4 regions of the Micromonospora sp. NPDC048063 genome follow, and region 3 is predicted to be linked to each of the others. Evidence: riboswitches for the same ligand, from Rfam matches in the RefSeq annotation. Region 3 holds a riboswitch; each other region holds the start of a gene.
The links. Region 3 has a riboswitch for cyclic di-AMP ahead of ACGFZ2_RS11360 (C39 family peptidase). Riboswitches for the same ligand answer to the same signal wherever they lie in the genome.
Positions count from the first base shown of each region.

Region 1: it holds a riboswitch for cyclic di-AMP, as region 3 does, so the genes downstream of both, ACGFZ2_RS30295 (coiled-coil domain-containing protein) here and ACGFZ2_RS11360 (C39 family peptidase) in region 3, are expected to answer to the same signal.
Region 2: it holds a riboswitch for cyclic di-AMP, as region 3 does, so the genes downstream of both, ACGFZ2_RS25180 (NlpC/P60 family protein) here and ACGFZ2_RS11360 (C39 family peptidase) in region 3, are expected to answer to the same signal.
Region 4: it holds a riboswitch for cyclic di-AMP, as region 3 does, so the genes downstream of both, ACGFZ2_RS13660 (coiled-coil domain-containing protein) here and ACGFZ2_RS11360 (C39 family peptidase) in region 3, are expected to answer to the same signal.

Region 1 is NZ_JBIDBG010000021.1:4,489-11,531, forward strand. It holds gene ACGFZ2_RS30280 (alpha/beta fold hydrolase) at 1-406, shown strand, start outside; gene ACGFZ2_RS30285 (HelD family protein) at 553-2,670, shown strand; gene ACGFZ2_RS30290 (cation diffusion facilitator family transporter) at 2,763-3,680, shown strand; cyclic di-AMP (ydaO/yuaA leader) riboswitch at 3,834-3,965, shown strand; gene ACGFZ2_RS30295 (coiled-coil domain-containing protein) at 3,979-5,040, shown strand; gene ACGFZ2_RS30300 (SRPBCC family protein) at 5,147-5,614, opposite strand; gene ACGFZ2_RS30305 (STAS domain-containing protein) at 5,798-6,160, opposite strand; gene ACGFZ2_RS30310 (hypothetical protein) at 6,491-6,634, shown strand; gene ACGFZ2_RS30315 (hypothetical protein) at 6,799-7,043, shown strand, end outside.
Region 2 is NZ_JBIDBG010000012.1:2,808-9,670, reverse strand. It holds gene ACGFZ2_RS25190 (NlpC/P60 family protein) at 1-862, shown strand, start outside; gene ACGFZ2_RS25185 (N-acetylmuramoyl-L-alanine amidase) at 960-2,981, opposite strand; cyclic di-AMP (ydaO/yuaA leader) riboswitch at 3,221-3,357, shown strand; gene ACGFZ2_RS25180 (NlpC/P60 family protein) at 3,478-4,410, shown strand; gene dcd (dCTP deaminase) at 4,482-5,060, opposite strand; gene ACGFZ2_RS25170 (pyridoxamine 5'-phosphate oxidase family protein) at 5,139-5,690, shown strand; gene ACGFZ2_RS25165 (zinc metalloprotease) at 5,808-6,791, opposite strand.
Region 3 is NZ_JBIDBG010000003.1:643,620-650,662, reverse strand. It holds gene ACGFZ2_RS11380 (ABC transporter ATP-binding protein) at 1-236, shown strand, start outside; gene ACGFZ2_RS11375 (D-ribitol-5-phosphate cytidylyltransferase) at 376-1,878, shown strand; gene ACGFZ2_RS11370 (CDP-glycerol glycerophosphotransferase family protein) at 1,915-3,639, shown strand; gene ACGFZ2_RS11365 (alpha/beta fold hydrolase) at 3,659-4,402, opposite strand; gene ACGFZ2_RS11360 (C39 family peptidase) at 4,511-5,356, opposite strand; cyclic di-AMP (ydaO/yuaA leader) riboswitch at 5,577-5,718, opposite strand; gene ACGFZ2_RS11355 (hypothetical protein) at 6,007-6,765, opposite strand; gene ACGFZ2_RS11350 (hypothetical protein) at 6,982-7,043, opposite strand, start outside.
Region 4 is NZ_JBIDBG010000004.1:389,012-396,054, reverse strand. It holds gene ACGFZ2_RS13665 (carbonic anhydrase) at 1-575, shown strand, start outside; gene ACGFZ2_RS13660 (coiled-coil domain-containing protein) at 817-1,836, opposite strand; cyclic di-AMP (ydaO/yuaA leader) riboswitch at 1,840-1,971, opposite strand; gene ACGFZ2_RS13655 (YibE/F family protein) at 2,138-3,481, opposite strand; gene ACGFZ2_RS13650 (hypothetical protein) at 3,910-4,482, shown strand; gene ACGFZ2_RS13645 (DUF305 domain-containing protein) at 4,560-5,189, shown strand; gene ACGFZ2_RS13640 (metal-sensitive transcriptional regulator) at 5,244-5,546, opposite strand; gene ACGFZ2_RS13635 (copper ion binding protein) at 5,695-5,904, shown strand; gene ACGFZ2_RS13630 (hypothetical protein) at 5,934-6,935, shown strand; gene ACGFZ2_RS13625 (heavy metal translocating P-type ATPase) at 6,946-7,043, shown strand, end outside.

The DNA.
Region 1 (7,043 bases), on a different contig from region 3:
ACTGCTGCGGGCCCTGCGCCCCAGCATCCGCTGGATGCTCTTCGGCGACCGCTGCGACCCGCACGACATCCGGCTGGTCACCTCGGCGGTGGCCCGCGCCTCGCTCCGCTCGATCGGCGGGTTCCGCGCCTCGATCGGGGCGCAGCACCGGCTCGACACCCTCGCCCGGCTCGCCCACCTGCCGGCGGCGGCGCTGGTCGGCGACCGGGACCGGCTCACCCCGCCGCCGTGCGCCGAGTCGATCGCCGCCGCGCTGCCGGCGACGGAGCTGACCGTCTGTCCGGGCGCCGGGCACATGCTGATGATGGAACGCCCCGCCGAGGTCAACGCGGCGCTGGGCGGCGTGCTCGGCCAGGTGCTCGACGACGCCCGCTCCGCCGCTCCCGCCACCACCCGCAAGGGGTGACGCGGGCCGGCCGGGCGGGGTGACGCGGGCTCCTTTCCCGCACCTCAGGCGCAGCTGGTTGCGCGCGGGCCGTACCCTCTTGCGGTTGGCCTGGCGTGGTTCGCGCGGTTCGCGCCGCCCGCCGCCCACGTCAGGAGGAGCGACCGTTGACCGACCAGACCACCCTGGCGCAGGAGACCGCCGTCGAGCAGCGGCACCTCGACCGGGTGTACGCCCGACTGGCCGAGCTGCGCCGGTCGGCGGTCCGCGCCGAGAAGGAGGGCTACCGGCTCGCCCGGGTCGGCAACTTCGGGGCGCTGGTCGAGCGGGACGCGATGGTGTTCCACGCCGCGCAGCGGCGGCACGTGCTGGACGCCGAGCACGAGGGGCTGGTCTTCGGCCGGCTGGACCTGCGCGACCGGCAGGTGCTGCACGTCGGGCGGCTCGGCATCCGGGACGAGGACGCGACCACCCTGGTGGTCGACTGGCGGGCCCCAGCCGCCGCCGCCTTCTACCAGGCCACCCCGGCGGAGCCGCTGGGCGTGGTGCGGCGGCGCATGATCCAGTCCTCCGGTGAGCGGGTCACCCGGATCGAGGACGACCTGCTCGATCCCGCCGCCGCGCCCGCCGACATGGCGGTGGTCGGCGACGGCGCGCTGCTCGCCACGCTGTCGAAGGCCACCGGCCGGGGCATGCGGGACATCGTCGCCACCATCCAGCGGGAGCAGGACGAGGCCATCCGCTCCCCCGGTTCCGGGGTGACGATCGTCTCCGGCGGCCCGGGCACCGGCAAGACGGCGGTCGCCCTGCACCGGGCCGCGTACCTGCTCTACTCCGACCGCAGCCGGTACGCCGGCGGCGGCATCCTGGTGGTCGGCCCGTCCTCGGTCTTCGTCGAGTACATCGCCTCGGTGCTGCCCTCGCTCGGCGAGGACACCGCCACGCTGCACTCGCTGGGCACGCTGTTCCCGGGCATGAGCGCCACCCGTACCGACCCGCCGGCCGTGGCGGCGGTCAAGGGCTCGCTGCGGATGCGCCGGGTGCTGGAACGGGCGGCCCGGGACGCGGTGCCGGACGGCCCGGCCGAGCTGCGACTGCTCTACCGGGGCGAGCTGCTCCGGCTGGACCGCCGCGAGCTGGACGCCATCCGGGAGCGGGCGATGCCCCGGGGCGCCCGCCGCAACGAGGTGCGCCGCGCCGGCTTCGACGGCGTCTTCGCCGCGCTCTGGGCGCAGGCCCGTCGGCTGGGCATCGGCCGGCTGCCCGAGCAGCGCGCGTTCGAGGACGAGGTCGCCGAGCGGCCGGAGTTCCGGGAGTTCCTCAAGGCGTGGTGGCCCCGGCTGCACCCCCGGCACGTGCTGGGCTGGCTGGCCCGCCCCGACCGGCTGCGCCGGTACGCCGGCGGGATCCTCTCCGGCGCCGAGATCCGGCTGCTGACCGACGCGTACCGGAGCCTGGACCGCGCCGGGCTGACGATCGCCGACATCGCGCTGCTGGACGAGCTGGACGCGCTGCTCGGCAAGCCGATGAAGCCGGCCCGGCCGAAGCGGGACCCGTTCCAGCTGGCCGGCGGGGTCCGCGAGCTGAGCACGTTCGCCGACCGGCAGCGCGCGGCCCGCGAGGCGGCGCGGCAGCGCCCGGAGGACTACCGGGAGTACGCGCACGTCGTGGTCGACGAGTCGCAGGACGTCTCGCCGATGCAGTGGCGCATGATCGGCCGGCGCGGCCGGCTGGCCTCGTGGACGGTGGTGGGCGACCCGGCGCAGACGGCGTGGACGGGCGACCCGGAGGAGCTGACCCGGGCCCGGGACCAGGCGCTGGGCCGGCGCAAGCGGCACCACTTCACCCTGACCACGAACTACCGCAACTCGGCGGAGATCTTCGCGGTGGCGGCGGCCGAGATCCGCCGGCTGCACCCGGATCTCCCGCTGCCCAGGGCGGTGCGCTCCACCGGCGTCGACCCGGTCGAGCTGGTGGTGCCGCCGGCGGAGCTGGAGACCGCCGTGGTGACGGCGGCCACGGCGCTGCTGGCCGAGGTGGAGGGCACCGTGGGCGTGATCACGCCGGTGCCCCGCCGGGACGAGGTGGCCGGGTGGCTGGGCGGGCTGGGCGCGCCGCGCCTGCAGGTGGTGACCAGCCTGGAGGCCAAGGGCATGGAGTACGACGGCGTGGTCCTGGTCGCCCCGGGTGAGATCCGGGCCGACCCGGGTTCGGGCGTACGGACGCTCTACGTCGCGCTGTCGCGGGCCACCCAGCGGCTGACCACCGTCGACCCGACCGGCTGAGTCGTCCCGGCCGCCGCCGGGCAGTCACTTGCACATATTGCGATGTGAGCATAGATTGAACCGGGTCCGGACGGGTGACGGAAGGTGGGCGCGTGGGTGCAGGTCATGACCACCACCACGGGTCGGTCGCGAATGCCGCGCACCGCCACCGGGGCCGCCTCTGGGCGGCGTTCGCGCTGCTCGGCGCCCTGATGGTGGTGGAGGCGGTGGCCGCCTTCCGCACCGGCTCGCTGGCCCTGCTGAGCGACGCCGGGCACATGTTCACCGACGTGCTCGGCATCGGCATGGCGCTCGCGGCGATCACCGCGACCCGGCGCGCCGGCGCGGACCCGCAGCGCACCTTCGGCCTCTACCGGCTGGAGGTGCTGGCCGCCCTGGCCAACGCCGTGCTGCTCTCCGGCGTCGCGGTCTACGTGGTCGTCGAGGCCGTACGCCGGTTCGGCGACCCGCCGGAGGTGCTCGCCGGCCCGATGCTCGCGGTCGCCGTGCTCGGCCTGCTCGCCAACGTGGCCGCCTTCGCCCTGCTGCGGTCCGGGGCGAAGGAGAGCATCAACATGCAGGGCGCGTACCTGGAGGTGCTGGGCGACCTGCTGGGCTCACTCGGCGTGATCGGCGCGGCCCTGCTGATCGCCGTCACCGACTGGTGGTGGGCGGACCCGCTGGTCGCGGTGGCCATCGGGCTGTTCATCCTGCCCCGCACCTGGCGGCTCGGGCGCGCCGCGCTGCGCATCCTGGTGCAGGCCGCGCCGGAGCACCTCGAGGTCGCCAGGGTGCACGACCGGCTGGCCGCCGTGCCCGGCGTGGCCGAGGTGCACGACCTGCACGTCTGGACGCTGACCTCCGGGATGGAGGTGGCCTCGGCGCACCTGACCATGGCGCCGGGCGCGGAGGTCGGCGCGGTGCTCACCGCAGCCCGGACGGCCCTGCACGAGGACTTCCAGATCGAGCACGCGACGTTGCAGATCGAGCCGGGGGCGTCTCCCGGGGCCTGCGGGTCGGTTGAGTGGTAATGAGCACAGCCTTAAATCTGGGAGAGTATTGTTGACTTATGTCGGATTTGACGGTAAGCGGACAGGCACCCTCAGTCACCTGTGCTACACCAGTCACACCCGCACCGGTAGGCTCGGTTCCGGCCTCCGCCAGGCGGCACCCACCGGTGCCGGCGGTGGCCGCCGCCTAATCGCCCGGCGGGGCGAACCGGGGAACCAAGTTCGTGGGGTGCATCCGCGTCAGCGGTAGGGATCTTCCGTCCCGAACCCGTCAGCTAACCCGGTCGGCGGCTGACGGAAGGACACGTGTATGCCAGTGATGGCACCTGTACGACGACGCGCCGCCCGGTTGGCGGCCCTGATCGCCGTGACGCTCACCCTCGGCGCCGCGGTCGCCCCGGTCACCACCGCCCCCGCGGCGGCCGCCTCCCGGGCCGGCCTGCTCGCCGCAGCCCCCGGCCAGGACCAGGAGGGCGGCACGCCCGCCCTGCGGGCCCAGCTCGAAGCCGCCAGCAAGGGCTACCTGGACGCCAAGCGGGCGCTGGACACGTCGGTCAAACGGCAGCAGCAGCTCGCCACACAGCTCAAGGCGACCGAGAGCGAGCTGACCGAGCGGAGCAGCAAGGTCGGCGAGATCGCCGGGGTGGCCTACCGGACCGGCCGGCTGGGGGTGGTGTCCGCCCTGCTCAACAGCAGCTCGCCGGACGGCTTCATGGACCGGGCCGCCGCTCTCGACGCGGTGGCCGCCAACGAGGACCGGGCGCTCCGCGAGCTCCAGGAGACCCGTGACCAGGCCGCCCGCACCAAGCTGGCCCTGGACGGCGAGATCCGGGAGCAGCGCAAGCAGGTCACGCTGATGGCCAAGCGCAAGGACCAGGCGGAGCGGGCGCTGACGGTGGCCAACCGGTCGCAGTCGAGCGGCGGCGGGCCGGGCGGCAGCTCCACCGCGACGGCGAAGCCGGCGCCGCGCAACTCCGACGGGTCCTGGCCGTCCGAGTCGTGCAGCGTCAACGACCCCACCCCCGCCAACGGCTGCATCACCCCGCGCACCCTGCACGCGCTCAACCAGGCCAAGGCGTCCGGCTTCACCCGCTACGTCTCCTGCTACCGCCCCGGCGGCTCCGGCGAGCACCCCAAGGGCCGGGCCTGCGACTTCGCGGCTCAGAAGAGCGGGTTCGGGGGCGACGCCACCGGCGGCGACAGGACGTACGGCAACAACCTGGCGACGTACTTCGTCAAGAACGCCGACCGGCTCGCCGTGCTCTACGTGATCTGGTACAGGCAGATCTGGCTGCCCAGCAGCGGATGGAAGTCGTACAGCGGCGCCAACGGCGACCCGTCCAGCGACCACACCAACCACGTGCACCTGTCGGTCTACTGACGCCCCGGCCCCGGTGACCCGCTCGCGGGTCGCCGGGGCGACCGCCTTCCCGCCGCCACCTCCCCGGCCGACGGCCGGGCATGCCGCCGTGTCGTCGATGCCCGGCTCAGGCGGGCGGTGACTCCGGCGGGTGCCCGCCCAGGGCGACGCCGAGCCGGGCCGCCAGCCCCAGGTGGGCGGCGCGCGCCTGGCTGAAGGCGTAGCCGAAGAGCGGGACCGGCGCGGTGAGGGTGATCTCGACGTCGATCCGGACCACGCCGTCCGGCTCGGCCCGCAGTCGGGTCCGGTTGCGCACCGTGGTGGCCGGCCACTGCCGCGCCACGGTGACGATCTCGTCCGGCCCGTCGACCAGGACGTCGGCCCGGTAGGTGACCGGCAGGCGCAGCGGCCCGACGGCCAGCCGGTCGGTGATGAGGTAGCTGGCCCGCGCGCCGCGACGGGGCGACACCCGGCGGACCCGGGCGATCAGCGGGTGCAGGTCCTGCTGCCGGGCCGGGTCCGCGAGCAACCCTGCGGCGTCGGCGAGCGAGCAGCGCGCCTGGACGGTGTAGCTGAAGGAATCCCGCCTGAGCACGCCGTCTCCCCACCGTCGCCGTCGCCCGATCGTCGCGCACCGGCGGCGCGCTGGCAACGGCGCGCCGCTCCGCGCGGATGCCGGCCTTGCGATCCGCGCGTCACCGAGGCGTCCGACATCGACCTGTCGGGCCGCGGCGACGACTGACGCCAACGGGGCACCGGCGGGACCCCTGCCGGCGGGTCAGGCGCCGGGGAGGACCTCGGGGGCGGGCGCGCCGGCGTAGTAGGGCTCAGGGGCGCCGAAGAGGCCGAGCAGGCCGGTCACCCAGAGCTGCCGGTGCACGAACCGGCTCGGCTCGGTGACGACGAGCTTGACGCCGCTCACCTCGGCGGTCTGGAAGCCGGCGACCATCGCGCTGATACCGACGGAGTCGATGAAGGTGACGAGCCTCATGTTGAGCTCGATCCGGCTGGGGCGCCCCTTGGCCAGGACCTCGGCGATCGCCTCGCGCACCTCGTATGCGGTGTCGACGTCGATCTCGCCCCGGGGGGCGATCTCGATGACACCACCGGGCATAACCGACTTCACGATCGACAGGCTCACGCGAGCACCTCCACTCGCCCGTCCGACGGGCGCCTCATCAGTACGCGGGCCGCGACCGAGAGTATTCCTCCGACGGCCTCGGTCGCCACCCCTCGGGATGAGCAATTCGCGGATGAGGGCGCACCAAGTCGCCCTTGTCCGGACTTTTCACTTCTTGTTCACCCAACGATCAGCTGCCGCTGACGCGTCGCCGACCCAGGGTAGCCGTCTCCCGCCGGCACCGCCCGGCACCCGAACTTCCTGGCGTGGCCGGCCCCGCTCCCGCCCGCGGGTTGCCCATCCTGCCTAGCATCGGCCCGAAGAACGAGTGCCACGACGGGAGGACGATCGATGATCAGGAGACTTGCCGCGCTGGCCGGTGTCGGCGCGTTGCTGGCCCTCGTGCTGGCCTGCGGCTTCGGCGGCGGCGACGATGACGACGACGATGACGACGACTTCGCGCGCGGCGTGACCGCGGTGGTCACGCTCCGCTGACGCACGGCGAGGGCCCCAGCCCGGTGTCCGGGCTCGCCCCGCGCCCGGCGAGGGTTTGCGGAGGTGCCCGGTTGGGCACAGGCGGAACGAGCGAGCCATGACGCGCCGGTGAGACGTCGAAGTCCGAAGTGGCCGCCGGCTTCGGCCCGAGGAGGTAACCCACCATGTTCGGTACCAATCTGCTGGATCGCCGCAGCAAGCCCGAGCGGATCGCCGACCAGGCGTGGCAGAACCTGGTCTCGGCGGTCAGCTCCGCGGGCGACAGTGTCCGCGACACCGCCCGGTCGGCCCGCCGCGGCGGCTCCGGCCTCGCCGACGAGGCCGGCGACCTGGTGGGCTCCGCGGCGGACGAGGCGCGCCGCCGGGCCACCCTGGCCTTCGACGCGCTCGCCGGCCGCCGCCCCACGCT
Region 2 (6,863 bases), on a different contig from region 3:
CTCGGTCGACGAGATCGAGGCCGCGATCGACAAGAAGTGGGAGCAGCTCGAACCCACCATCGAGCAGTACAACAAGGTGCGGGCGCAGCTGAAGGTCAACCGCAAGAAGTCGGCGGACCTGGAGAAGAAGATCCAGCCGTTGGCGCTGGAGACCGAGCTGGCGATGGACCGGGTCGGTGACCTCGCCGCCCGTTACTACATCTCCGGCCCGTCGCAGGAGATCGGCGCGCTGCTGGTCAGCGCCAAGCCGGACACGCTCACCGAGCAACTGACCCTCCTGGACCGGCTGGCCGCCCAGGAACGCAAGCAGCTCGAGGGCGTCACCAAGGTCCGCGACAAGTTCGACGCGGAGAAGCAGAAGCTCGACGCCCTGATCGTCGCGCAGACGAAGCAGCAGAACGACCTGGCGGCGAAGAAGAAGCAGATCGACGCCGACATCAAGAAGCTCGAGGCGTCGCTGCCGGTGACCACGGTCAAGACGGAGAAGTGCCCGACCATCAACGGCGTGGTCAGCGAGGCGGCCCGGACCGCCATCAAGACCGCCTGCGCCCAGGTCGGCGACCCGTACGTCTGGGGCGCCACCGGCCCCAACTCGTTCGACTGCTCGGGTCTGACCCAGTACGCCTACAAGGCGGCGGGCATCCACCTGACACACTTCACCGGCGCGCAGTGGAACGAGGGCAAGGCCATCCCGCGCTCCGAGGCGCGCCCGGGTGACCTGGTGTTCTTCTTCAGCGACCTGCACCACGTCGGCCTCTACCTCGGTAACGACAAGATGGTGCACGCGCCCCGGGCCGGCAAGCCGGTCAACGTCTCCAGCATCAACACGATGCCGGTGGCCGGTTTCCGCAGACCCGGCTGATCCCGCGCCACCTGAACGGAGAGGGCCCCCGGTCGAGTAGACCGGGGGCCCTCGTCGTGCTCGGGGACGGCCTGCGCCAGCCCGGGCGAGCGGTGGGTCAGCGGGGCGCGTCCAGCGCGGAGGGCAGCAGGTTCACGTCGTCCAGGTTGACGTACATGACCCGGTGGCCGAACTGGATCTGCACGTACCTGTTCTCGCCGCGGATCACCGTCCAGTCACCCGGCGACGACCCGTCGAACGTGACGGCCCGGTAGTACTCGCCGGGGAGCACCGTGCCGACGGCGTACCGCTGGCCGGCCGAGAGGGTGTACTGGAGCGGGGAGATCGGCTGGTAGGGCACGCCGGCCGGGTAGGCGGCCTGCTCCGGGTAGGCCCGGCCGTAGACCGGGATGGTGGCCTTGCCGGCCTTCGGGGTCACCACGAAGCCCACGGACCACTTCGCGGTCGGCTTCGAGGCGGGGTTGTGGAACCACGCCTTCTGGCCGAGGTACCAGATCGCGGTCCAGTCCCCCCGCACCTCGGCCAGGGCGTACGTCTGCCCGGCGGAGGCCCGGGCGCCGTGGTCGGAGATGTACATGGTGTTCGGGGTGCCGTCGGGCCGCAGCGCGATGTCGTTGACCAGCGGCGCGTCGTGGCTCGGCGCGCTGTGCAGGATCACCGCGGACGAGCCGCGCAGCGGGCAGGGAGCCACCGGCGGGGGCGGGTTCGGCACGCCCGGCGGCTGCCGGTTGCAGCCGGTGAACTGCGGCTGGTTGGTGGCGAAGTCGGGGTCGATGGTGACGAGCCCCGTCTGCGGCGTGGCGGTCGACGTGAACGGCGCCTTGAGCAGGTCGAAGTAGTGCGACCAGTCCCAGTACGGGCCCGGGTCCCAGTGCATGCCGCGCACGGTCGAGGCGACGGTGCCGGGGACGTTGTCGTGACCGACGATGTGCTGCCGGTCCAGCGGGATGTTGTACCGCAGCGCCAGGTGGCGGACCAGCTTGGCGGAGGTGCGGTACATCGCCTCGGTGTACCAGGTGCCGTGCCCCGCGAAGCCCTCGTGCTCCAGGCCGATGGACTTGGCGTTCACGTACCAGTTGCCGGCGTGCCAGCCGACGTTCTTGGTCTTGATGTGCTGGGCGATGTGGCCGTCCACCGAGCGCAGGGTGTAGTGCCAGCCCACCCGCCGCGGGTCCTTGACGAGGTTGACGCTGGGCCCGAAGTAGCCCTCGGTGTCGTGGATGACGATGTACTCGATCTTCTGCTGGGCCGGCCGGTCGGCGAGGTCGTGGTTGCCGTAGTCACCCACGGTCGGGCCGTACTGCACGTAGGGCGCCGGGATCCACTCGCAGGAGATCGTGTCGGGGCACTCCAGCCCGTCGGGCCGGGCGACCTTGCGCAGGCCCAGCCGGTCGAGCCAGGAGCGTTCCGGCTGCACCGCGCGGGCGGCGAGGGTGACCCGCTGCCCGTCGTCGGTCAGCCGGCTGTCGCCGGCGCCGATGGTGGCGTACACCTCGTTGGCGAAGGCCGCCGCGGCGTCGGCGCTGTCCGCGCCGGAGTAGCGGGCCACCGCGCCGTACCAGGCCGCCGGGTCGGTGTCGGCGCCGACCGGGGCGCCGATCTGCTTCTGGTACGCGGCCAGCAGCGCCGCGCCGCCCCGGATGTTCGCCGTGACGTCCGTCCGCAGCGCCTCCTCGCTGGCGCCGGTCAGCTCGGCGGCGGCGTCGAGCGTCCGCAGCGAGGCCTCGGCGGGCGGCGGGGTGTCCGGCGGCTCGTGCGCCTCGGCCAGGGACGGGCGGGAGTCGTCGCCCCGCGGGTCCTCGGTGCCGTCGTCGTGGTGGGTGCCCCCGGGCAGGGCGGCGACGTACTCCGCGTCGGTGAGGTGCATCGGTCCGAAGCCGCCGCTGGTGCTCGGCGTTCCGGCGTTGGTGTCCCAGCGGGACTGCAGGTAGGAGACTCCGAGCAGGACGCTCTCCGGCACGCCGTACTCCGCCGCCGCGGCGGCGTACTGCTGCTGCCGGTCGGTCGTCGGCGCGGCGGCGGCGGTTCCGGCGGCGGTGAGTGGCGTCGCGGCCAGGGCGGCCGCCACGGCGGCGGCCAGCAGGACGCGTCTGCTCCTCGATGTCGCTGACAGGTGCATCAGACCCCCAGGTCGGACGGGCGAATGTGGGGCCACCTTCGCCCCGGGCGCCACCTCCGGTCAATACCTTTCCATGCGTCACTTACCGAAGAAGGAAAATTTCGTCGCCCCGAGTGACACGCTCCACCGGCCCGCATGAGTACGGTGTGTCACGGCGCGATGGGTTGCGGATCGATAACGACCATCTCTACTCTGGTCATTCGTCGGCCGGCGACAGTCCGTCCATCCGGGGCGGTAACGGTCCGACACCGCCGAGTCGCTCCCGAGCGAGCCGGGGACCCAGGTACCCCGGGGTGAATCCGCAGCACCTGCGGTAGGGCGTCCCCTTCCCGCCCGAACCCGTCAGCTAACCCGGTAGGCGGTACGGGAAGAAGGAGTACGGAGCCCGGTGGCACACCATGCCCCGCGGCCACCGTCGGCACGGTCGGCACCCGCCGGCCCGACGACGGCTGCGCCGCGCCCACGCTGGTACCGCTGCACCACCGCCCTCGCCGCCTTGGCCGCGTTCGCCGTCGTCCTGACCGGCGGCGCCACGGCGGCCCACGCCGAACCGACGGTCGCCGAGATCGAGCGCCAGATCGACGAGGACTGGAACAAGCTCGAACCGATCATCGAACGGCACAACGCCACCCGCCAGGACCTGGCCGCCAAGCGCAGGCAGGCCGACGCCCTCGCCAAGCAGATCGAGCCCTTGGAACGGCAGGTCGAGCAGGCGATGGAGGAGGTCAGCGCGCTGGCCGTCCGCGCCTACAAGGGCGAGAACGTCTCCGCCGTCAACGCCCTGCTGGGCAGCCGCTCGCCCGACCAGATGGTCGGCCAGCTCGAACTGCTCGACCGGTTCGCCCAGCACCAGCAGCAGGACGTGCGGCAGGTCGCCGAGCTGCGCGACCGGCTGGCCGAGAAGAAGGCCCCGCTCGACGAGATGGTCGTCCAACTCGGCCGGACGGAGGCCCAGCTCGCCGCGAAGAAGAAACAGATCAACGCCGAGATCGACCGGCTGCAGAAGCGGCGGCTGCGGATCTACGGCAGCGGCGGCGGCGGTTCGCTGCGCCCCGCCCCCTGCCCGGCCAGCTACCCGGGTGGCGGTGCCGGCACCGCGGTCAAGTTCGCCTGCGCCCAGATCGGCAAGCCCTACGTCTGGGGCGCCGAGGGCCCGAACGCGTACGACTGCTCGGGCCTGATGCTCGCCGCCTGGGCGAAGGCCGGGGTATCGCTCCCGCACAACGCCGCGCAGCAGCGCCGGGTCACCGCGACCGTCACCCGGGGCGAGCTGCGCCCGGGAGACCTGGTCTTCTACTACAGCGACCTGCACCACGTCGGCATGTACGTCGGCGGGGGCTGGGTGGTGCACGCCTCCCGAGCCGGGGTGCCGGTCAAGATGAAGAAGGTCGACGACGGCCCGATCCACAGTTACGGCCGCCCCGGCTGAGGTGTAAGGAAGGGGCCCTTCCTAACGCATTCGGTAGAGGAAGGGCCCCTTCCTAACAGGCGGCCGTCGGGTCAGCGGGTCGGCCAGGTGCGCCAGTGCTGCCAGGAGCGGCTCGGGGTCGGGCCGCGCTGCCCCTGGTAGCGCGAGCCGTAGACGGCCGAGCCGTACGGGTGCTCGGCCGGCGACGAGAGCCGGAAGATGCAGAGCTGACCGATCTTCATGCCCGGCCAGAGGGTGATGGGCAGGTTGGCCACGTTGGACAGCTCCAGCGTCACGTGGCCGGAGAAGCCCGGGTCGATGAAGCCCGCGGTGGAGTGGGTGAGCAGGCCGAGCCGTCCCAGGCTCGACTTGCCCTCCAGCCGCCCGGCGAGCTGGTCGCCGAGGGAGATCACCTCCAGCGTCGAGGCGAGCACGAACTCGCCCGGGTGCAGCACGAACGGCTCGCCCTCGGGCACCTCGACCATCGACGTCAGGTCGTCCTGCTGCATCGCCGGGTCGATGTGGGTGTAGAGGTGGTTGTTGAAGACCCGGAAGAGCTTGTCCAGGCGTACGTCGATGCTGGACGGTTGCACCAGCGTGGGCTCGAACGGCTCCAGCGCGAGCGTGCCCGCCTTGATCTCGGAGACCAGGTCGCGGTCGGAGAGCAGCATCGCACCACCTTAGCGAGCGATGTGCGTGGCCTGCGTGTCGGACTACCTGTTCGTACACGTGTTCGATAGAATGTCGGCATGGCTTCCTGGTCCGAATTCGCCGCCGACGAGCCCCGCCTCGCCGACGGGATCCGCTCCCTCATGCAGCAGTACGGGCCGGGCTTCGGCTACCTGGCCACCGTCCGCGCCGACGGCGGGCCCCGGGTCCACCCCGTCTCTCCAGTGATCACCGACGAGGGGCTCTTCTGCTTCGTGGTCGACTCGCCGAAGCGGCGCGACCTGGAGCGCGACGGCCGCTACGCCCTGCACTCCTTCCCGCCCGAGGAGAGTGACGACGAGGCCTACGTCGCCGGCCACGCCCGGCCGGTCACCGACCCGGCCCGGGTCGCCCGGCTGGCCCGCAGCCACCGGGCCGCGCCGCAGGTCGACTGGCGGCTGTTCGAGTTCACCGTCGACGTGGCGATGCTCGCCCGTCGGGAGCCGGGCGTCGCGGGCGGCGCCGGCGAGGGGCACGGCCGGCCCGCCGTCCAGGTCTGGCTCGACCCCGGTGCGGCCGCCGCCGGCACCGCCGCGGTGCCCGAGACGCGGTCCGGGAGTGGTGGCAGCCTCGCCGCCCGCCCGGCCGCCTGAGACGCGGTGCGGCGCCCCGGGCCGTCCCCGTCCGGGGCGCCGCACCGCCCCCACCCCGCCCCGAAGACGACGGCGCCGGCCCCGTCGAGCGGAGCCGGCACCGGTCGTGCGGGGGAACTACGCCGCGCGGTACGCGTTCCAGGCGGTCAGCATGCGGCTGGCCTGCCCGGCGGTGAACTGGTGCATGCAGGAGTCGTAGGTGTAGTCCATGAAGTTGGTGATCGGGTCGACGCCCGGGGCGGTGCAGGTGTCCCGGCCGGTCGGGCACTGGAACGCCGGGGATGCCTCGGGTGCGGTGTCGCTGACGCTGTCACCCGAGCCGGAGCAGCCGCCCTGGAAGGTGTGGTAGAGGTTCAGCCAGTGGCCGACCTCGTGGGTGCCGGTGTCGCCCTGGTTGTAGTTGGTGGCCGTGCCGCCCGGCAGCGACTCGCTCAGCACGACGACGCCGTCCATGCTGCTCAGCTTCCGGGTCGGGAAGGTCGCCCAGCCGAGCAGGTCGTTGCTCAGCTCGCCCAGGTAGACGTTGAGGGTGTTCTTGCCGCCCTCGCGCAGCGAGGTCTTCATCTGCCGCTCGGCCGAGGAGCCCTGCACGATCGGGTACCACGAGGGGTTCGTCACCCGGTTGATCTTCTGCAGCTGGAAGCTGAACGCGGTGGCCGCGCCACCGGTCGCCCCACTGTAGGACTGGTTCAGCACGTCGATCTGCGAGGTGATCATCGAGTCCGGGATGTTGCCGCCGGCCCGGGTGCCGTCCCGCTGGATCACGTGCACCACGACCGGGACGGTGACGGTGGCCGTGATGGAGGCGCCGGCGCCGGTGCGGAACCGGGCGCGCTCGCGCAGGGCGGCGGCCAGGTCGGCCTCGCGCTCGCGGGTCTCCGCCAGGGTCAGCTCGTTCGGCTCGTGCTTGGCCGCGCCGCCCGCCTTGATACGGGAGTCCGAGTGGACGTCGGCCGGCTCGACGCAGACCTCGCTCGGGGCGGCGGAGAAGGCCGACGCGGCCGGTACGACGCCCACGGCGGCGGTGCTGAGCAGCAGCGCGAGGGTCGTCGACGCGACGCCGGCCGTACGCCGGGTCAGCAGGTTGGGACGGAGTCCCATGGGCCCACCTCTTTCTGGCCGGCGCGACAGGGGGTATGTCACGCCGTGGCTGAGAACGTTGGGCAGACGTTA
Region 3 (7,043 bases):
TGCTGCTCATCGACGAGGCGCTCGCCACCGGCGACAAGGGCTTCCGCAAGCGCAGCGAGCAGCGGGTGCGGGAGCTGCGGGAGAGCGCGGGCACGGTGTTCCTCGTCAGCCACCAGCTCTCCTCGATCAGGGAGACCTGCGAGCGGACGATCTGGCTGGAATCGGGCGTCCTGCGCATGGACGGCCCGACCGACGAGGTCCTGCGGGCGTACGAGGCGTTCGCCAACGGCAAGTAGCGCGCCGGACGGCATCGACGGAGATGCCGGCGGACCGCGTCGTCCCGTTGGGGCGGCGCGGTCGGCGCGTTAAGGTTCATCCGGTCGCCGCGCGGGCGGAACCGTCTGTTCACGCACCCCTGAGAGTGAGGATTCGGCAATGACGCAGGACCACACCACTGGCCCGGACGCCACACCGGAGACCCCGGCGCCGTGGCGGCCCTCGCGGACGGTGGCGGTGGTGCTGGCCGGCGGCACCGGGACCCGGCTGGGTCTCGGCATCCCGAAGCAGCTGCTGAAGATCGCCGGCAAGCCGATCATCGAGCACACCCTGGCGGTCTTCGAGGCCGCCCCCGAGATCGACGAGATCATCGTGCTGATGGCCACCGGCCACGTCGCCGAGGCCCAGCAGATCGTCGACAAGGCCGGCTTTCGCAAGGTCACCAAGGTCATCGAGGGCGGTGACACCCGTAACGCCACCACCCGGATCGCGCTGGACGCGGTCGGCGAGGGCGACTGCAACATCCTCTTCCACGACGCGGTGCGGCCCCTGGTCAGCGGCCGGATCGTCCGGGAGTGCGTGAACGCGCTCTGGACGTACTCCGCGGTCGACGTGGCCATCCCGTCGGCCGACACGATCATCCAGGTCGACGAGGACGACTGCATCACCGACATCCCGGTGCGCTCGTCGCTGCGCCGCGGCCAGACCCCGCAGGCGTTCCGCTCGGGCACGATCCGCGAGGCGTACCGGATCGCCGAGGGCGACCCCCACTTCGCCGCCACCGACGACTGCGGCGTCGTGCTGCGCTACCTGCCGGGCACGCCGATCAAGGTCATCGACGGCTCCGACGAGAACATCAAGGTCACCCACCCGGTCGACGTGCACCTCGCGGACAAGCTGTTCCAGCTCGCCGCCGCGCAGGCCCCCCGGGTCACCGACCACCGCAGCTACACCGAGGAGCTGACCGGCCGGACCATCGTCATCTTCGGCGGCAGCTACGGCATCGGCCACGACCTGGCCGAGCTGGCCCGCCGCTACGGCGCGCAGGTCTTCCCGTTCAGCCGCTCCAGCACCGGCACCCACGTGGAGCGCGCCGCGGACGTCGAGGCGGCACTGAAGACCGCCTTCGAGGCCACCGGCCGGATCGACCACGTGGTGGTCACCGCCGGCATCCTGGAGAAGGGCGCCCTCGTCGAGATGGACGAGGAGACCATGGACCGGGTGCTCCAGGTCAACTTCGTCGGGCCGGTCATCGCCGCCCGCCAGTCGCTGCCGTACCTCCAGCAGACCAAGGGCCAGCTGCTGCTCTACACGTCCAGCTCCTACACCCGGGGTCGCGCCCAGTACGCCCTCTACTCCTCCACCAAGGCGGCCCTGGTCAACCTCACCCAGGCGCTCTCCGACGAGTGGGCCGAGTTCGGCGTACGGGTCAACTGCATCAACCCCGAGCGCACCGCGACCCCCATGCGCACGAAGGCGTTCGGCGAGGAGCCGGAGCACACCCTGCTCGCCGCCGAGACCGTCGCCCAGGCCTCGCTGGACGTGCTGATCTCGGACCTGACCGGTCAGGTCATCGACGTGCGCCGCGCGCCGGGCGAGGTGCCGGCCCAGCCGGTGCCGGGGCAGGCCGAGCGGGCCGCCAGCCCGGCCAGCGCCGGCTGACGCGGGTCTCGGGCCACGGCGGGGAACGGAGCCGACATGCGTGGTGACCTGGTCCGGAAGCTGATCGCCCGCGCCCTGGCCACCGGCCTGGCGGTGCTGGCGTTCCTCGTCGTCGCGCTGACCGGCGCGACCGGCTGGGGGCTGGGGCTGGCGGTGGCCGCCCTCGCGGCGGCCGCCTGGGAACGGCGGGTCCGCCCGGGCGCCGACAGCGTCGCCGAGACCGCGCTGGTCGCGGCGGCGGTCCTGGTCGGGTACGCCCGGCGCCTCGACGCCGGTTTCGACCCCGCGCTGGCCGCGACGGCGCTGGTCCTGCTGGGGCTGGTGCTGCTCGTCGGGCCGCTGCGGGACGCCGGCGGCCTGGAGGTGCGCGCCGCGAACCTGCCGGTGCGCACCTGGACGCCCCTGGTCGCCGCGCGCCTCGGCGACGCCCTGCTGGGGCTGCTCGCCCTGGTGGCGGCGGCCGCCGCGGCGACCCTGCCGGCCGGGGTGGCGCTGGGCGCCGTCGCGCTGGTCGCCGCCGGCGCCGGGGCCGTCGGGCTGGACCTCGCCCGGCGGCGGTTCCGGCCGGGGGCCGGCGGGTCGGCGGTCTCCCGCGCGCTGCGCCGCCACCAGCCCGAGTTCCTGCTCCACTTCTCCGCCCCGCCCGGCTCGGAATACCAGGTCACCATGTGGCTGCCGTACCTGGAGCGGATCGGCCGGCCGTTCCTGGTCATGGTGCGGGAGCCGGAGTTCCTGCCCACCGTCGCCGCGGCCACCACGGCACCGGTGGTCTACTGCCCGACGACGAAGGCGATGGACGAGGCGCTGGTGCCGAGCCTGCGGGTGGCGTTCTACGTCAACCACGGCGCGAAGAACAGCCACTGCATCCGCTTCACCCAGCTCACCCACGTCCAGCTGCACCACGGCGACAGCGACAAGGCGCCCAGCGCCAACCCGGTCTCCGCCATCTTCGACCGGATCTTCGTCGCCGGTCAGGCCGCCGTCGACCGGTACGCCCGCGCGGGCGTGGACATCCCGGCGGAGAAGTTCGTGGTGGTCGGCCGGCCGCAGGTCGAGTCGATCGAGGTCCGCCCGGAGCCGGTGCGCGGCCTGCCGCACCCCACGGTGCTCTACACGCCGACCTGGACGGGCCACCACGCGGACGCCAACTACTGCTCGCTGCCGGTGGCCGAGGCGCTGCTGCGCGGGCTGCTGGCGCGGGGCGCGACGGTGATCCTGCGGGCCCACCCGTACACCTCGCAGAACCCGGCCTCGGCGCGGCAGCTGGGCCGGCTCACGGAGCTGCTGGCCGCGGACCGGGCCCGGAGTGGCCGGCAGCACGTCTTCGGCGCCGCCGCCCGCGAGCTGACCCTGACGGAGTGCGTGAACCGCTCGGACGCGCTGGTCTCCGACGTGTCCGGGGTGATCTCCGACTACCTCTACTCCGGCAAGCCGTACGCGGTCACCGACATGGGCGACGAGGGCGACCGGTTCGCCGAGCGGTTCCCGCTGGCCGGCTCGGGCTACGTGCTGCGTCGCGACATGTCCAACGTGGACGAGGTGCTGGCCGCGCTGCTCGACACCGACCCGCTCGCCGCCGCCCGCTGGGCCACCCGGAGCCGCTACCTGGGCGACTTCCCGGCCGAGTCGTACGCCGAGGCGTTCCTGGGCGCCGCGCGGCGGCTGCTCGACGCGGACTGGAACCCGCCGACGCCGCGCGCCGTCGGCGGGACCGGCCTGCCGGTCGAGCCGGACGAGGCGACCCTCTCCCCCACCACCTGACCGGCCGGCACCTCGCGGGTCAGCGGTACGGGTCGACCAGCTCCAGGACGGCCTCGGGGGCCTCGACGTGGGCGTTGTGGCCCAGGCCGGGCAGGGTGGCGACCGGCACGCCCAGCTCCTTGAGCTGGGCGTCGGTGACCATGGGGTCGTGCTCGCCGCGGGCCAGCAGCACCGGCACGTCCGTCGCCGCCAGCAGGGCCCGCAGGTCCGGCTCCCCCACCCCGAACGCGGCGGGGTCCATCGCCAGCCGCCAGCGGCCGTCGACCTGCCGCAGCCCGGCCTCGACCACCGGGTGGTCCGGCGCGAAGAGCCCGGTCAGGCCGGCCACCCGCAGGTACCGGCGGGCCGCCTCGTCCCGGCTGGCGAACCAGGTCACCGGTCGGGCGGCCAGCTCCCCGGCCTTCGCCAGCTCGGCCGGGGACCAGACGGCCTTGATGCCGAGCCCGACCACGGCGTCGACCGGCAGCCCGGCGCGGCGGGCGGCCAGCGCCAGCCCGACCACGCCGCCGAGGGAGTGCCCCAGCACGACGAGCCGGTCCCCCGCCGCGAGCCCCGCGGCGACCCGGTCGGCCAGCCCGGCGAACGAGTACGCCGACAGCGGCGGCGACCAGCCGTGGCCGGCGAGGTCCGGCGCCAGCCACCGCCCCGCCCACCGGCGCTCCAGCAGCGGCGCCCAGGGCAGCCACACGTCCCCGGTCGCGCCCATGCCGTGCAGCAGCAGCAGGACGCGCCGGCCGTCCCGGTCACCCGATTCGTCGGCCATAGGCCGCAGTGTGCCACCCGCCGTACGCCCCGGCGAGGGCCGTGACCCGGAGACGACATCGGGCGCCGGCTCCCGGGGTGGGGAGCCGACGCCCGACGGGTGTCTTTCTCAGGCGGAGTAGCCGCGGGTGGCGGCCCAGTTCGCCAGGGCGATGGTGGACATCCAGTACGACGCGGTCGCCGGGTTCGCCGAGTCGGCGATCTTCACCTGCCGGCCCTCGTCCTGGTAGCCCACGACGGCGATGTAGTGGCCGCCGGGGAACGAGTGCCAGCCGCCGTCGGTGTCGGTGGCGCTGCCGGCGACGTTCACCACGACACCCCGCCCGTCCGTGATGGCGGCGACCACGTCGGCCTGGAGCTGGTCCATCTGCGCCGGGGTCGCGGCACCGCCCGGGATCATCCGGGTCCGGTACGGGTCACCCTTCACCGTCGCGTTCAGCACCCGGGTGGTGTCCTCGGCCGAGTCGGTGCCCATCTCGTCGGTGCCCAGCTGGGCGCCGAGGGCGTCCTGGCTGCGCGCGATGCCGGCGGCGCTGAGGGCGTGCCGGACGGCCGCCGGACCGCAGTTGTAGAAGGTGGTCTGGGCCTGGTAGTCGTAGTCCAGGGACTTCGCCTTCGGCGGCTTCGGCGGCTCCGGCTTGCGGGTCAGGTCCGGGTTCGGGGCGGCGCTGGTGGCGCTGGCCGACGGAGCGGCGCTGGACGCGGCCGGGGCGCCGGTCGACGGGGCGGTCGCGACGCGGGCGTCGCCGCGCGAGGCGACGCTGCCGTCCCGCAGCTCGCTCACGGCCACCGGGGCCTGTGCGGCGGCGGGTGCCTCGTCGGTGCCGGCCAGCAACGCGCCGGTGCCCGACGCGAGCACGAGCGCCGCGGCCGACGCGGCGGCCACCTGGTACGGACGCTCGGACGTGAGGCGACGGAGCTGACGCTTGAGGTGGTGCTTCACGGTTTCCTCCACGGGCTCGGGGGGTGAGCGGCCGCCGGTCCGCGCAGGGGGGACCGACCGCGCGGACGGCGTCCGGCGGTGGTGGACCACTCAGGGGATGCGCCCGGGATGCCGGGCGACGGGCGGTGACCGGTGGGTCAGCTCGCGGCGTGCGGACGGGCGAGCGCGGGCACCGCGGCGCCGTGGAGGCGCCGGAACGACCGGGGGGCGGGTGGGTGCTGCACGGGGATGGAACTCCTTCCGACGCCGCCGACCGGGTTAGCTGACGGATTCGGGCGGGAAGAACGCCCTACCGCGGGCCGTGGCCCGCGGATTCACCCCGATGTTGCACTGGGTCCCCGGCTCGCCTGTTCACGATTAGGCGGGTCGGCGCGGCGTCGCCTCTTGCGATCGGTTACCGCACCGGACGGGCCGACACTACTGGCCGGCCCGCGCCCTGCCAACCCGCTCCCACCTGCCTAAACCTTGATCTCCGGACTTTTTTTGCGGTCAGTTCGGCACTGACGCGACTCAATGGGACGACCGTTTCCCGACGCACCTTGCGTCGACAACCGGACGAGCGGCGGACATCGGCGCGGAATCGTCGGCGGGAATCGGCCGGGCCGCGCCGGATGACCGGTTCGGCGCCGCTATGACCGGCGTCACGAAATTGCCCGGCGGTGTCAGCCCACCCGCGCGGGCCGCCAGCGCGCGGCGAGCGCGGGCCGACGCCCGGCGGACACCGGCCGGGCCGCCGGGAGCCGGCCCGGCCGGAGCCGGACCGCTGCGGCGTACGCCTCCCCGGCCAGGGCCCGCGCCGCCTCGGCGGCCAGGTCGGCGTCCCGCCACGCCGCCCGTTCCCGCTCGGCGGCGGCCCGGTGGGCGGCCCGCTTCGCGTCGCGTACCGCCCGGGCCAGCGCGATCTCCTGCTCGACCGGGTGCCGGCGGGGATCCCAGCCGGCCCGGCGGCCGAACACCTCGCGGAGTTGGCGGGTGGAGAGGTCGCCGCGCCAGTGGGCCGCCACCGCCGCATGGTGCAGCCAGCGCTCGCGGGCGGCGTACTCGGCGGGCGTGCGCGGGGTGCGCGGGGCGGGCAGGGCGGCGGCCCCGGTGAGGCGGCGGGCGGCGGTCTCCGCCTCGTCGTACGCCCGCCAGGCCCGGTCGGCCTCCTCCCGGGCGGCGAGCCAGTCGGCCCGCCACCGCCGGGCGGTGCGGGCGGCCCGGCCCGCCGCGACGGCCACCTCCTCGGCGTAGCGGCGCAGGTCGGCCGCCTCCGCCACGGGGTCGACCGCGGGCGGGGCGACCGGCTCGTCGGCCGGACGGAGCCGCTCGGGGCGGGCGACCAGCACGGCGAGCACGGTCAGGGCCAGCAGGAGCAGGGCGGACCAGATGGCGGCGGCCCGCGGCACCTCGATCAGGAACTGGTAGACGACGGTCTCCATGGTCGGCACCTCACGGGGAGCGAGTGCGTCAGCGGGTCGCACGCGGCGCCCGGGTGGCGGGGCGTGGCGGTGCCACGTCCCGCCGCCGGGACGGGCGCGGGTGGTGGAGAGCGGAGGACGGGCACCTGTCAACGCCTGCGATAGCGGAAGGAGCCCTTCCTACGCCGTGCGGCGGGCGTGGTCGCGGGGCGCGCGTGCCCCGCGGGATGGTGCGGATCAAACGTGCGGCGGGCCCCGGGGGCCGGCCGCGCCGGGGGTGTGCCCGCCCGGCGCGGGGG
Region 4 (7,043 bases), on a different contig from region 3:
ACGGGCAGCACCCGTTCGCGGTGATCGTCGGTTGCTCCGACTCCCGGCTCGCCGCGGAGATCATCTTTGACCGCGGCCTCGGCGACCTCTTCGTGGTACGCACCGCCGGGCACACGGTCGGCCCCGAGGTGCTGGGCAGCGTCGAGTACGCCGTGACGGTCCTGCGCACACCGCTGGTGGTGGTGCTCGGGCACGACTCCTGCGGGGCGGTCCAGGCGGCCCGTACGGCGGACGCCACCGGCACGTCTCCGGCCGGGCACCTGGGCGCCGTGGTGGACGCCGTGGTGCCCAGCCTGCGCCGCGCCGCCGCCGAGGGCGTGGACGACATCGACCGCATCGTCGACATCCACATCGCGCAGACCGTCGAGGCGATGCTGGACAGGTCGGCCGTGCTCGCCGCCGAGGTGGCCGCCGGGCGCTGCGCCGTCGTGGGCATGTCGTACCGGCTGGCGGCCGGCGAGGCGCGGGCGGTGACCGCCGTGTCCGCCGGCGAGGCGCGGGGGGGCGCCGAGGTGGCCAACGGGTCGGGCGCGGTCGACGGGGCGCAGCCTGCCGTCAGTGCCGCCCTCGCCTGACCCGTTCCTTCGCTCGGCCCGGGACGCCGACGCCCGTCGACGGGGGCCAACGGACGCCGAGTGGGCCTCAACCGCCCACGGGTCCCAGAAGCGCCGAGAGCGCCGACCGGGCCCACAGCTGTCCGGACCGGGCCGCGCGACGCCGGAGCGGGTCGTAGAGACGCCTTACAGATGCCGACAGGGCCCAGAGACGCCGACAGGGCCGCCCCGCAGGCGCGGGGCGGCCCTGTCGTTGGCTGCGTCAGAGCAGGGACACGTGCACGTGGTCCGTATGGTTCGACGGGCCGCTGTAGGACTTCCAGCCGGTCGCCGGGAACCAGATCTGCCGGTTCCAGATCACGTAGTAGATGCCGAGCCGGTCGGCGTTGCGGACCAGGAACGCGGTCAGGTTGTTGCCGTACATGTAGGTGTCGTCGTTGTGCCAGGGGGAGAAGCCGCTTCTCTGCAGCGACCAGTCGCAGGCCCGGCCCTTCGGATGCTCGTACGGCCCGCCGGAGCGGTAACAGCCGACGAAGCGGTTGAAGCCGGCCCGCTTGACCTCCTTGTACATGTGCAGGGTGCGCGCGGTGATGCAGCCGGAGGTGGTGGGGTCGTTCTCGGTGCAGGACAGGGGCTTCCAGTCGCCGTCGGCGGTACGACCCGGTGCCATCCGGGCCACCGGCGAGGTGGCGACCACCTTGCCGCCGGTCAGCCCTCTGCCGCCGACCAGTGCGAGCGCCTTCTCCGCGTCGCGCTTGCCGCGGGCCATCTCGTTGGTCAGCTTCTGCTGCTCGCGGACCTCGGCGTCGAGCGCCAGCTTGGCCTGCTCGGCGCGGGTCTTGACCGCGTTCACCTCGGCGAGCTTCTTGGCATTGACCAGGTTCAGCTCGTCGAGGGCGGCGGCGCGCTTGACGAACGAGTCGGGGCTGGCGGTGTCCAGCAGCATCGACACCGCGCCGATCCGCCCGGTCCGGTAGGACTGGGCGGCGATCTGGCTCACCTGCGGGGCCAGTGCTGCCAGGTCGGCCTGCGCCCGGTCGACCTCCAGGGCCAGTTCCAGTTGGCGCTTCTTCGACTTCGCGAGCTTCGCCTTGGCCTGGACGTAGCTGCGGTTCCGCGTCTCGATCAGGTCGTTGAGCAGCTTGGGCTCGTCGTCCCCGTGGCCGGAGGGTTGGGCCGGCGGGGTGGGTGCGGCCGCCGCCGGGAGGGGCCCGGCGAAGACGGCCAGGGCGGCGATCACGGCCACCACAGGTGTCAACCAGCGGCGTAGGGGTGCCGTCACAGTTTTCCCTTCCGTCGACCGCCGACCGGGTTAGCTGACGGGTTCGGGGCGGAAGTGGCCCCTACCGCTGTCGCGGATTCACCCCACGTGCCTGGGTCCCCGGCTCGCCTGGCGGCGATTGGGCGGCGGCACCGCAGGCGCCGCTGCGCGCCTTCGGCGGTGACCGGCAGCGAGGTTACCCGAGAGCCCTCCCGGGGATCTACGTCCCTAAGCCGACTAAATGCGTTATTTCGTAACGGCGGAGGGTGACCAGTGACGCGTTTATCAGGCGGCACGTCCTGATCGGTCACGCTGAGGAGTTTCACCATGCGGTGTCCGTGCTCCCGTTTCGGTCGGGCCACCCGGCGGGGGCGGCGGAGGGGGTGCTTCCGGCGCGCGGCCCGCTGAGGGCCTCCAGCGCCTCGGACCGGTCGGCCGCCGGCCGGGGGGCCGGCGGGGTCGGGAGTGCGCCGCGGTCGGCGGACTCCCCGCCGCGCCGGCCGGCCGTGGTCACCACGGCCGCGAGCCCGGTGGTCAGCGGCACGGCGGCGATCAGGCCCAGGGTGGCGACCGCGCTGCGGACGATCTCCTGGGCCAGGAACTCGCTGGTCAGGATCTGGCTCACCGCCCGGGAGTCGGCGGTCAGCAGGAGCAGCACCGGCAGCGAGGCCCCGGCGTACGCCAGCACGATGGTGTTCACCGTCGAGGCGATGTGCGCGCGGCCGACCCGGGTGGCCGCGCGGTACAGCTGCATCCGGGACAGCCCCGGGTTGGCGTGCGCCAGCTCGGTGACCGTCGCGGCCTGTGTCACGGTGACGTCGTCGAGCACGCCGAGCGAGCCGATGATGATCCCGGCGAGCAGCAGGCCGTGCAGGTCGACGTCGGCCTGGAACATCGACAGCGTGGTGGCGTCCTCGGTGCCGAACCCGGTCAGGTGGGTCGCCGCGGTGGCGATCGTGCCGAGCACGCCCGTCAGCACCAGGCTGCCCAGCGTGCCGAGCACGGCGACCGAGGTCTGCGCGGTCACCCCGTGCGTCAGGTAGAGCACCACGAACATGATCAGTGCCGCGCCGACGACCGCGACCAGCAGCGGTGGGCTGCCGGCGCTGATGCCGGGCAGCACGAAGGTCAGCAGGATGGCGAAGCTGGCCGCTAGGCCGGCCAGCGCCGCGAGCCCCCGCCACCGCCCGAACGCGACGATCGCGGCGGCGAACAGCACCACCAGCCAGAGCAGCGGCTTGCCGCGCTGGTGCTCGGCGATGTTGTAGGCGCTCGCCGAGGGGTCGGCGGGATCGGTGAGCTGGACCAGGATGATCTCGTCGCCGACCGCGACCGTCGGCGCCCCCGGCCCTGCCGGTACGGGCGTCTCCACCTGCTGGCCGGCGTCGGGGCCGTCGTCGACGCGTACGGTCACGGTGCCGCAGGGGCCCTCCGGGGCACCCTCCGGCGCCTCCGGGGTGGGCGGGCACGGCTCCGTCACCACCCGGGTCACCGTGCCGTGGTGGCGGGGCGGATCGGTGCCGGGCGCGGCGTCCGGGGCGTCCCACGGCCAGAGCAGCAGGGCCGCGATCAGGGTGGAGACGAACAGGGGCACCACCGTCGCGACGAGGATCCGTCGCACCCTCGGTGGGGCGGACGGTGCGGGACGGGTGTGGTCGGCGCCCATCGAGTGTCTCCCAACGAGTCCAGGGCGGGGTGCGTGCCGGCGGGCCGGTCGGTTCGGCGTGGCCGGGTGACCGCCGCGGCGGATCGCCCTGGGGTGTCGGTTCGGTCACGCACCGCGACGGCCCGGCCCGGCCGGTCGCGGTCGCTCGAAACCGCCGCCCGGTCTGGGCGACGGTGCGGGCGGCGCGGAGTGCGGAGGGCCACCGGCCGAATGGTAGCCATCCCGATATCCGGCCGCAGGTCGTGAGGGCTGGTGTCGGCCGCGGTCCGTCCCGTCCGGCAGCCGCCGGTCACCACCATGTCACTGTCGGGTGGCGGCCGGGCGGCCCTCCCGTGGTGGCCTGATGGCGGTCTCGTTCGGGGCGGATTCGCCGTCGGGTGCGCCGGTCGCCCCCGGACGCACCGGCCCCGGGGACTACCGTGGTCGGTGTGCGGGCGGCGGCGACAGTGACGGCGGGGCGATGGGCCCGGCTGCTGCTGCTCGTCGGCACACTGTTCGGCCTGGCCGCGATGCACACCCTCGGCCACGGCTCGCACTCCGTGGGCCATCCCGCCGAGGTTTCCGCGCAGGCCGTCGCCGCGGCCGGTGGGCACGGCGGCGCGGCGCAGGCGCTGCCCCGCCACGACACCGCCGCGCCGCTCCGTCAGGTCACCGCCGCGCTGCCCCGCCACGACACCGCCGCGCCGCTCGGTCAGGACCCCGCCATCGCGTACGTCGTCCCGGCGGCGCCGTCCGGCGTGGTGGGCTGCCCGGGCGACTGCCCGCACGAGCGGTTCCTCCCGTCCGGCGGGGCGGGCGGCGAGCTGCCCTGGTGGGGCGTGTGCCTGGCGGTGCTGGGCGCGCTCGCCGCTCCGCTGCTGCTCGCCGTGCTGCTGCTGGCCGGCGCACAGGCCGTCGGCCCAGCGGGCCGGGGGTCGGGCGGGCCGGCCCGGTCGCCCCGTGCCCCGCCGTCCCGGCCGGTCGGCCTGCGACTCGCCACGGTCTCGGTGCTGCGCAGATAGGACGCCCCGGCGCGGCCCGGTCAGCCGGCCCGCGTCCCCGTCCTGCTGCGTACGTTCCGATACCGAAAGGCCCAGATGTGACCACTCGTACCATCGCGCGCCGTGCCGCCCTGGCCGGCGCCACCGTCACCGCCGCCCTCGTCCTGACCGCCTGCGGCGGCGACGGGCATTCGTCCCCGGGTGCGGGGCACGGCACGCCCGCCACCAGCGGGCCGACGGCCTCCGCGTCCGGCGCGGCCACCTTCGGCGACGCCGACGCGATGTTCGCCCAGATGATGATTCCGCACCACCGGCAGGCGGTGGAGATGGCGGAGTTGGCCGCCACGCGGGCGGCGGACCCGGAGGTCAAGCGGCTCGCCGGGGAGATCAAGGCCGCCCAGGCGCCCGAGATCGCCACCATGAGCGGCTGGTTGTCGGCCTGGGGACGGCCGGTGCCGTCGCCCGGCGCCGAGACGCCGCACATGGACCACGGCATGCCCGGCATGATGTCCGACGCCGACATGGAGAAGCTGGCGGCGGCCTCCGGGCGGGAGTTCGACCGGCAGTTCCTGACCATGATGATCGCTCACCACGAGGGCGCCGTCACCATGGCCCGGGACGAGCTGGCCCGGGGCGTGAACGCGGAGGCGAAGGCCCTGGCCCAGCAGATCGTCACCACCCAGCAGGCCGAGATCGACACGATGGAGAAGATCCTCGGCCGGCTCTGACCCGGGCTGCCCCGGCGCTCGCACCCTGGGGGCGCCGGGGCACCGCCGGCCGGGTCAGCCGCGCTTCATGAGGCGGCCGACGGCGGCCATCATCTCGGTGGCCATCTCGTCGGCCCGGCCCTCGGCCGCTCCTTCGTGCATGCAGTGCCGGGCGTGCCCGTCGAGCAGGCCGAGGGCGACCTTGTCCAGGGCGGCCTGGATCGCGGAGATCTGCGTGAGCACGTCGATGCAGTAGCGGTCGTCGTCGACCATCTTCTCGATGCCGCGGACCTGCCCCTCGACGCGGCGCAGCCGCGCGAGCAACTGGTCCTTGCTGGCGGTGTAGCCCCTGGTCGGGGCGGGCGTCGGTGTGGTCATGCGATCGAGGATAGCGTACCCCTCGGGGGTATGGTAGGGTCCTCCTTGTCCGATACCCCCACCGGGTATCGGTACGCGGAGCAGTCATCCGTCCGCCTCCTCATTACCCCTGGGGGGTATATGCTGGAGGCGTCGAGAGGAGAGTTCGATGGTCACCACGACGTACCAGGTGCAGGGCATGACCTGCGGGCACTGCGTCAGCTCGGTCAGCGCCGAGGTCGGCGCCATCCCGGGCGTCAGCGACGTCCAGGTCGACCTCGCCGCCGGGCGGGTCACCGTCACCAGCGAGAGCCCACTGAACATCGACACCGTGCGCGCCGCCGTCGACGAGGCCGGCTACGACCTCGTCGGCGCCTGACGGCGGGCACGGGGAAACCGAGGCACACCATGAACACGGCGACGAAACTGAGCGGTTTCGTCCTCGGTCTCGCGGCGGTCTTCGGCGCGGCGTACGGGGTCGGCCAGGCGGCCGGCCCCGTGGCCCCGGCCGCCGAGACCGGCCACGACGCCGCGGACGGCCACGGGGACACCGACGGGGCCGGACACGGGGGCGACGAGGGCGGCGCGGCGGCCAGCCTGCCCGGTGGACTGCTCGTCTCCGACCGCGGCTACACCCTCCGACCGGTCGACGCCCCGGCCGGGCAGTTCGCCTTCCAGGTCACCGGCCCGGACGGCCGGCCGGTCACCGCGTACGACGTGGCGCACGACAAGCGCATGCACCTGATCGTGGCCCGCCGCGACCTGTCCGGCTTCCGGCACGTGCACCCCGAGATGGCGGCGGACGGCACCTGGCAGGTCGACTCGCCGCTGGGCGGGCCCGGCGTCTGGCGGGCGTTCGCGGACTTCACCCCCACCGGGGGCGAGGCGCTGACCCTCGGCGTCGACGTGACCGTTCCCGGCGCCCTGACCGAGCGGCCGCTGCCCGCCCCGGCGGCCAGCACGACGGTCGACGGCTACACCGTCACCCTCACCGGTGCCCCGCAGCCCGGCCGCACCGCCGAGCTGACCCTGACCGTCAACCGCGACGGCGCGCCGGTCACCGACCTGGAGCCCTACCTGGGCGCGTACGGCCACCTGGTGGCGCTGCGCCAGGGCGACCTGGCGTACCTGCACGTGCACCCCGACGGCGAGCCGGGCGACGGACGGACGAAGCCCGGCCCCGAGGTGAGGTTCTTCGCCGAGGTGCCGTCGGCCGGCGCCTACCGGCTCTACCTGGACTTCAAGCACGGCGGCGTGGTGCGTACCGCCGAGTTCACCGTCGTCGCCGGCACCCCCACGGGGTCGGCCACGCCGACCGCGACGGGCACCCCGGCGACGCCTTCGCCCGCCGCCACGAGCTCCCCGACCGCCGACGCCGGCCACGGCGCCCCCGGTCACGGGCACAACTGACGGGACCGTGATGACCACCACCAAGCCACTGCAGATGGCACCCAACCAGATCGAGTTGGCGATCGGCGGGATGACCTGCGCCTCCTGCGCCTCCCGGATCGAGAAGAA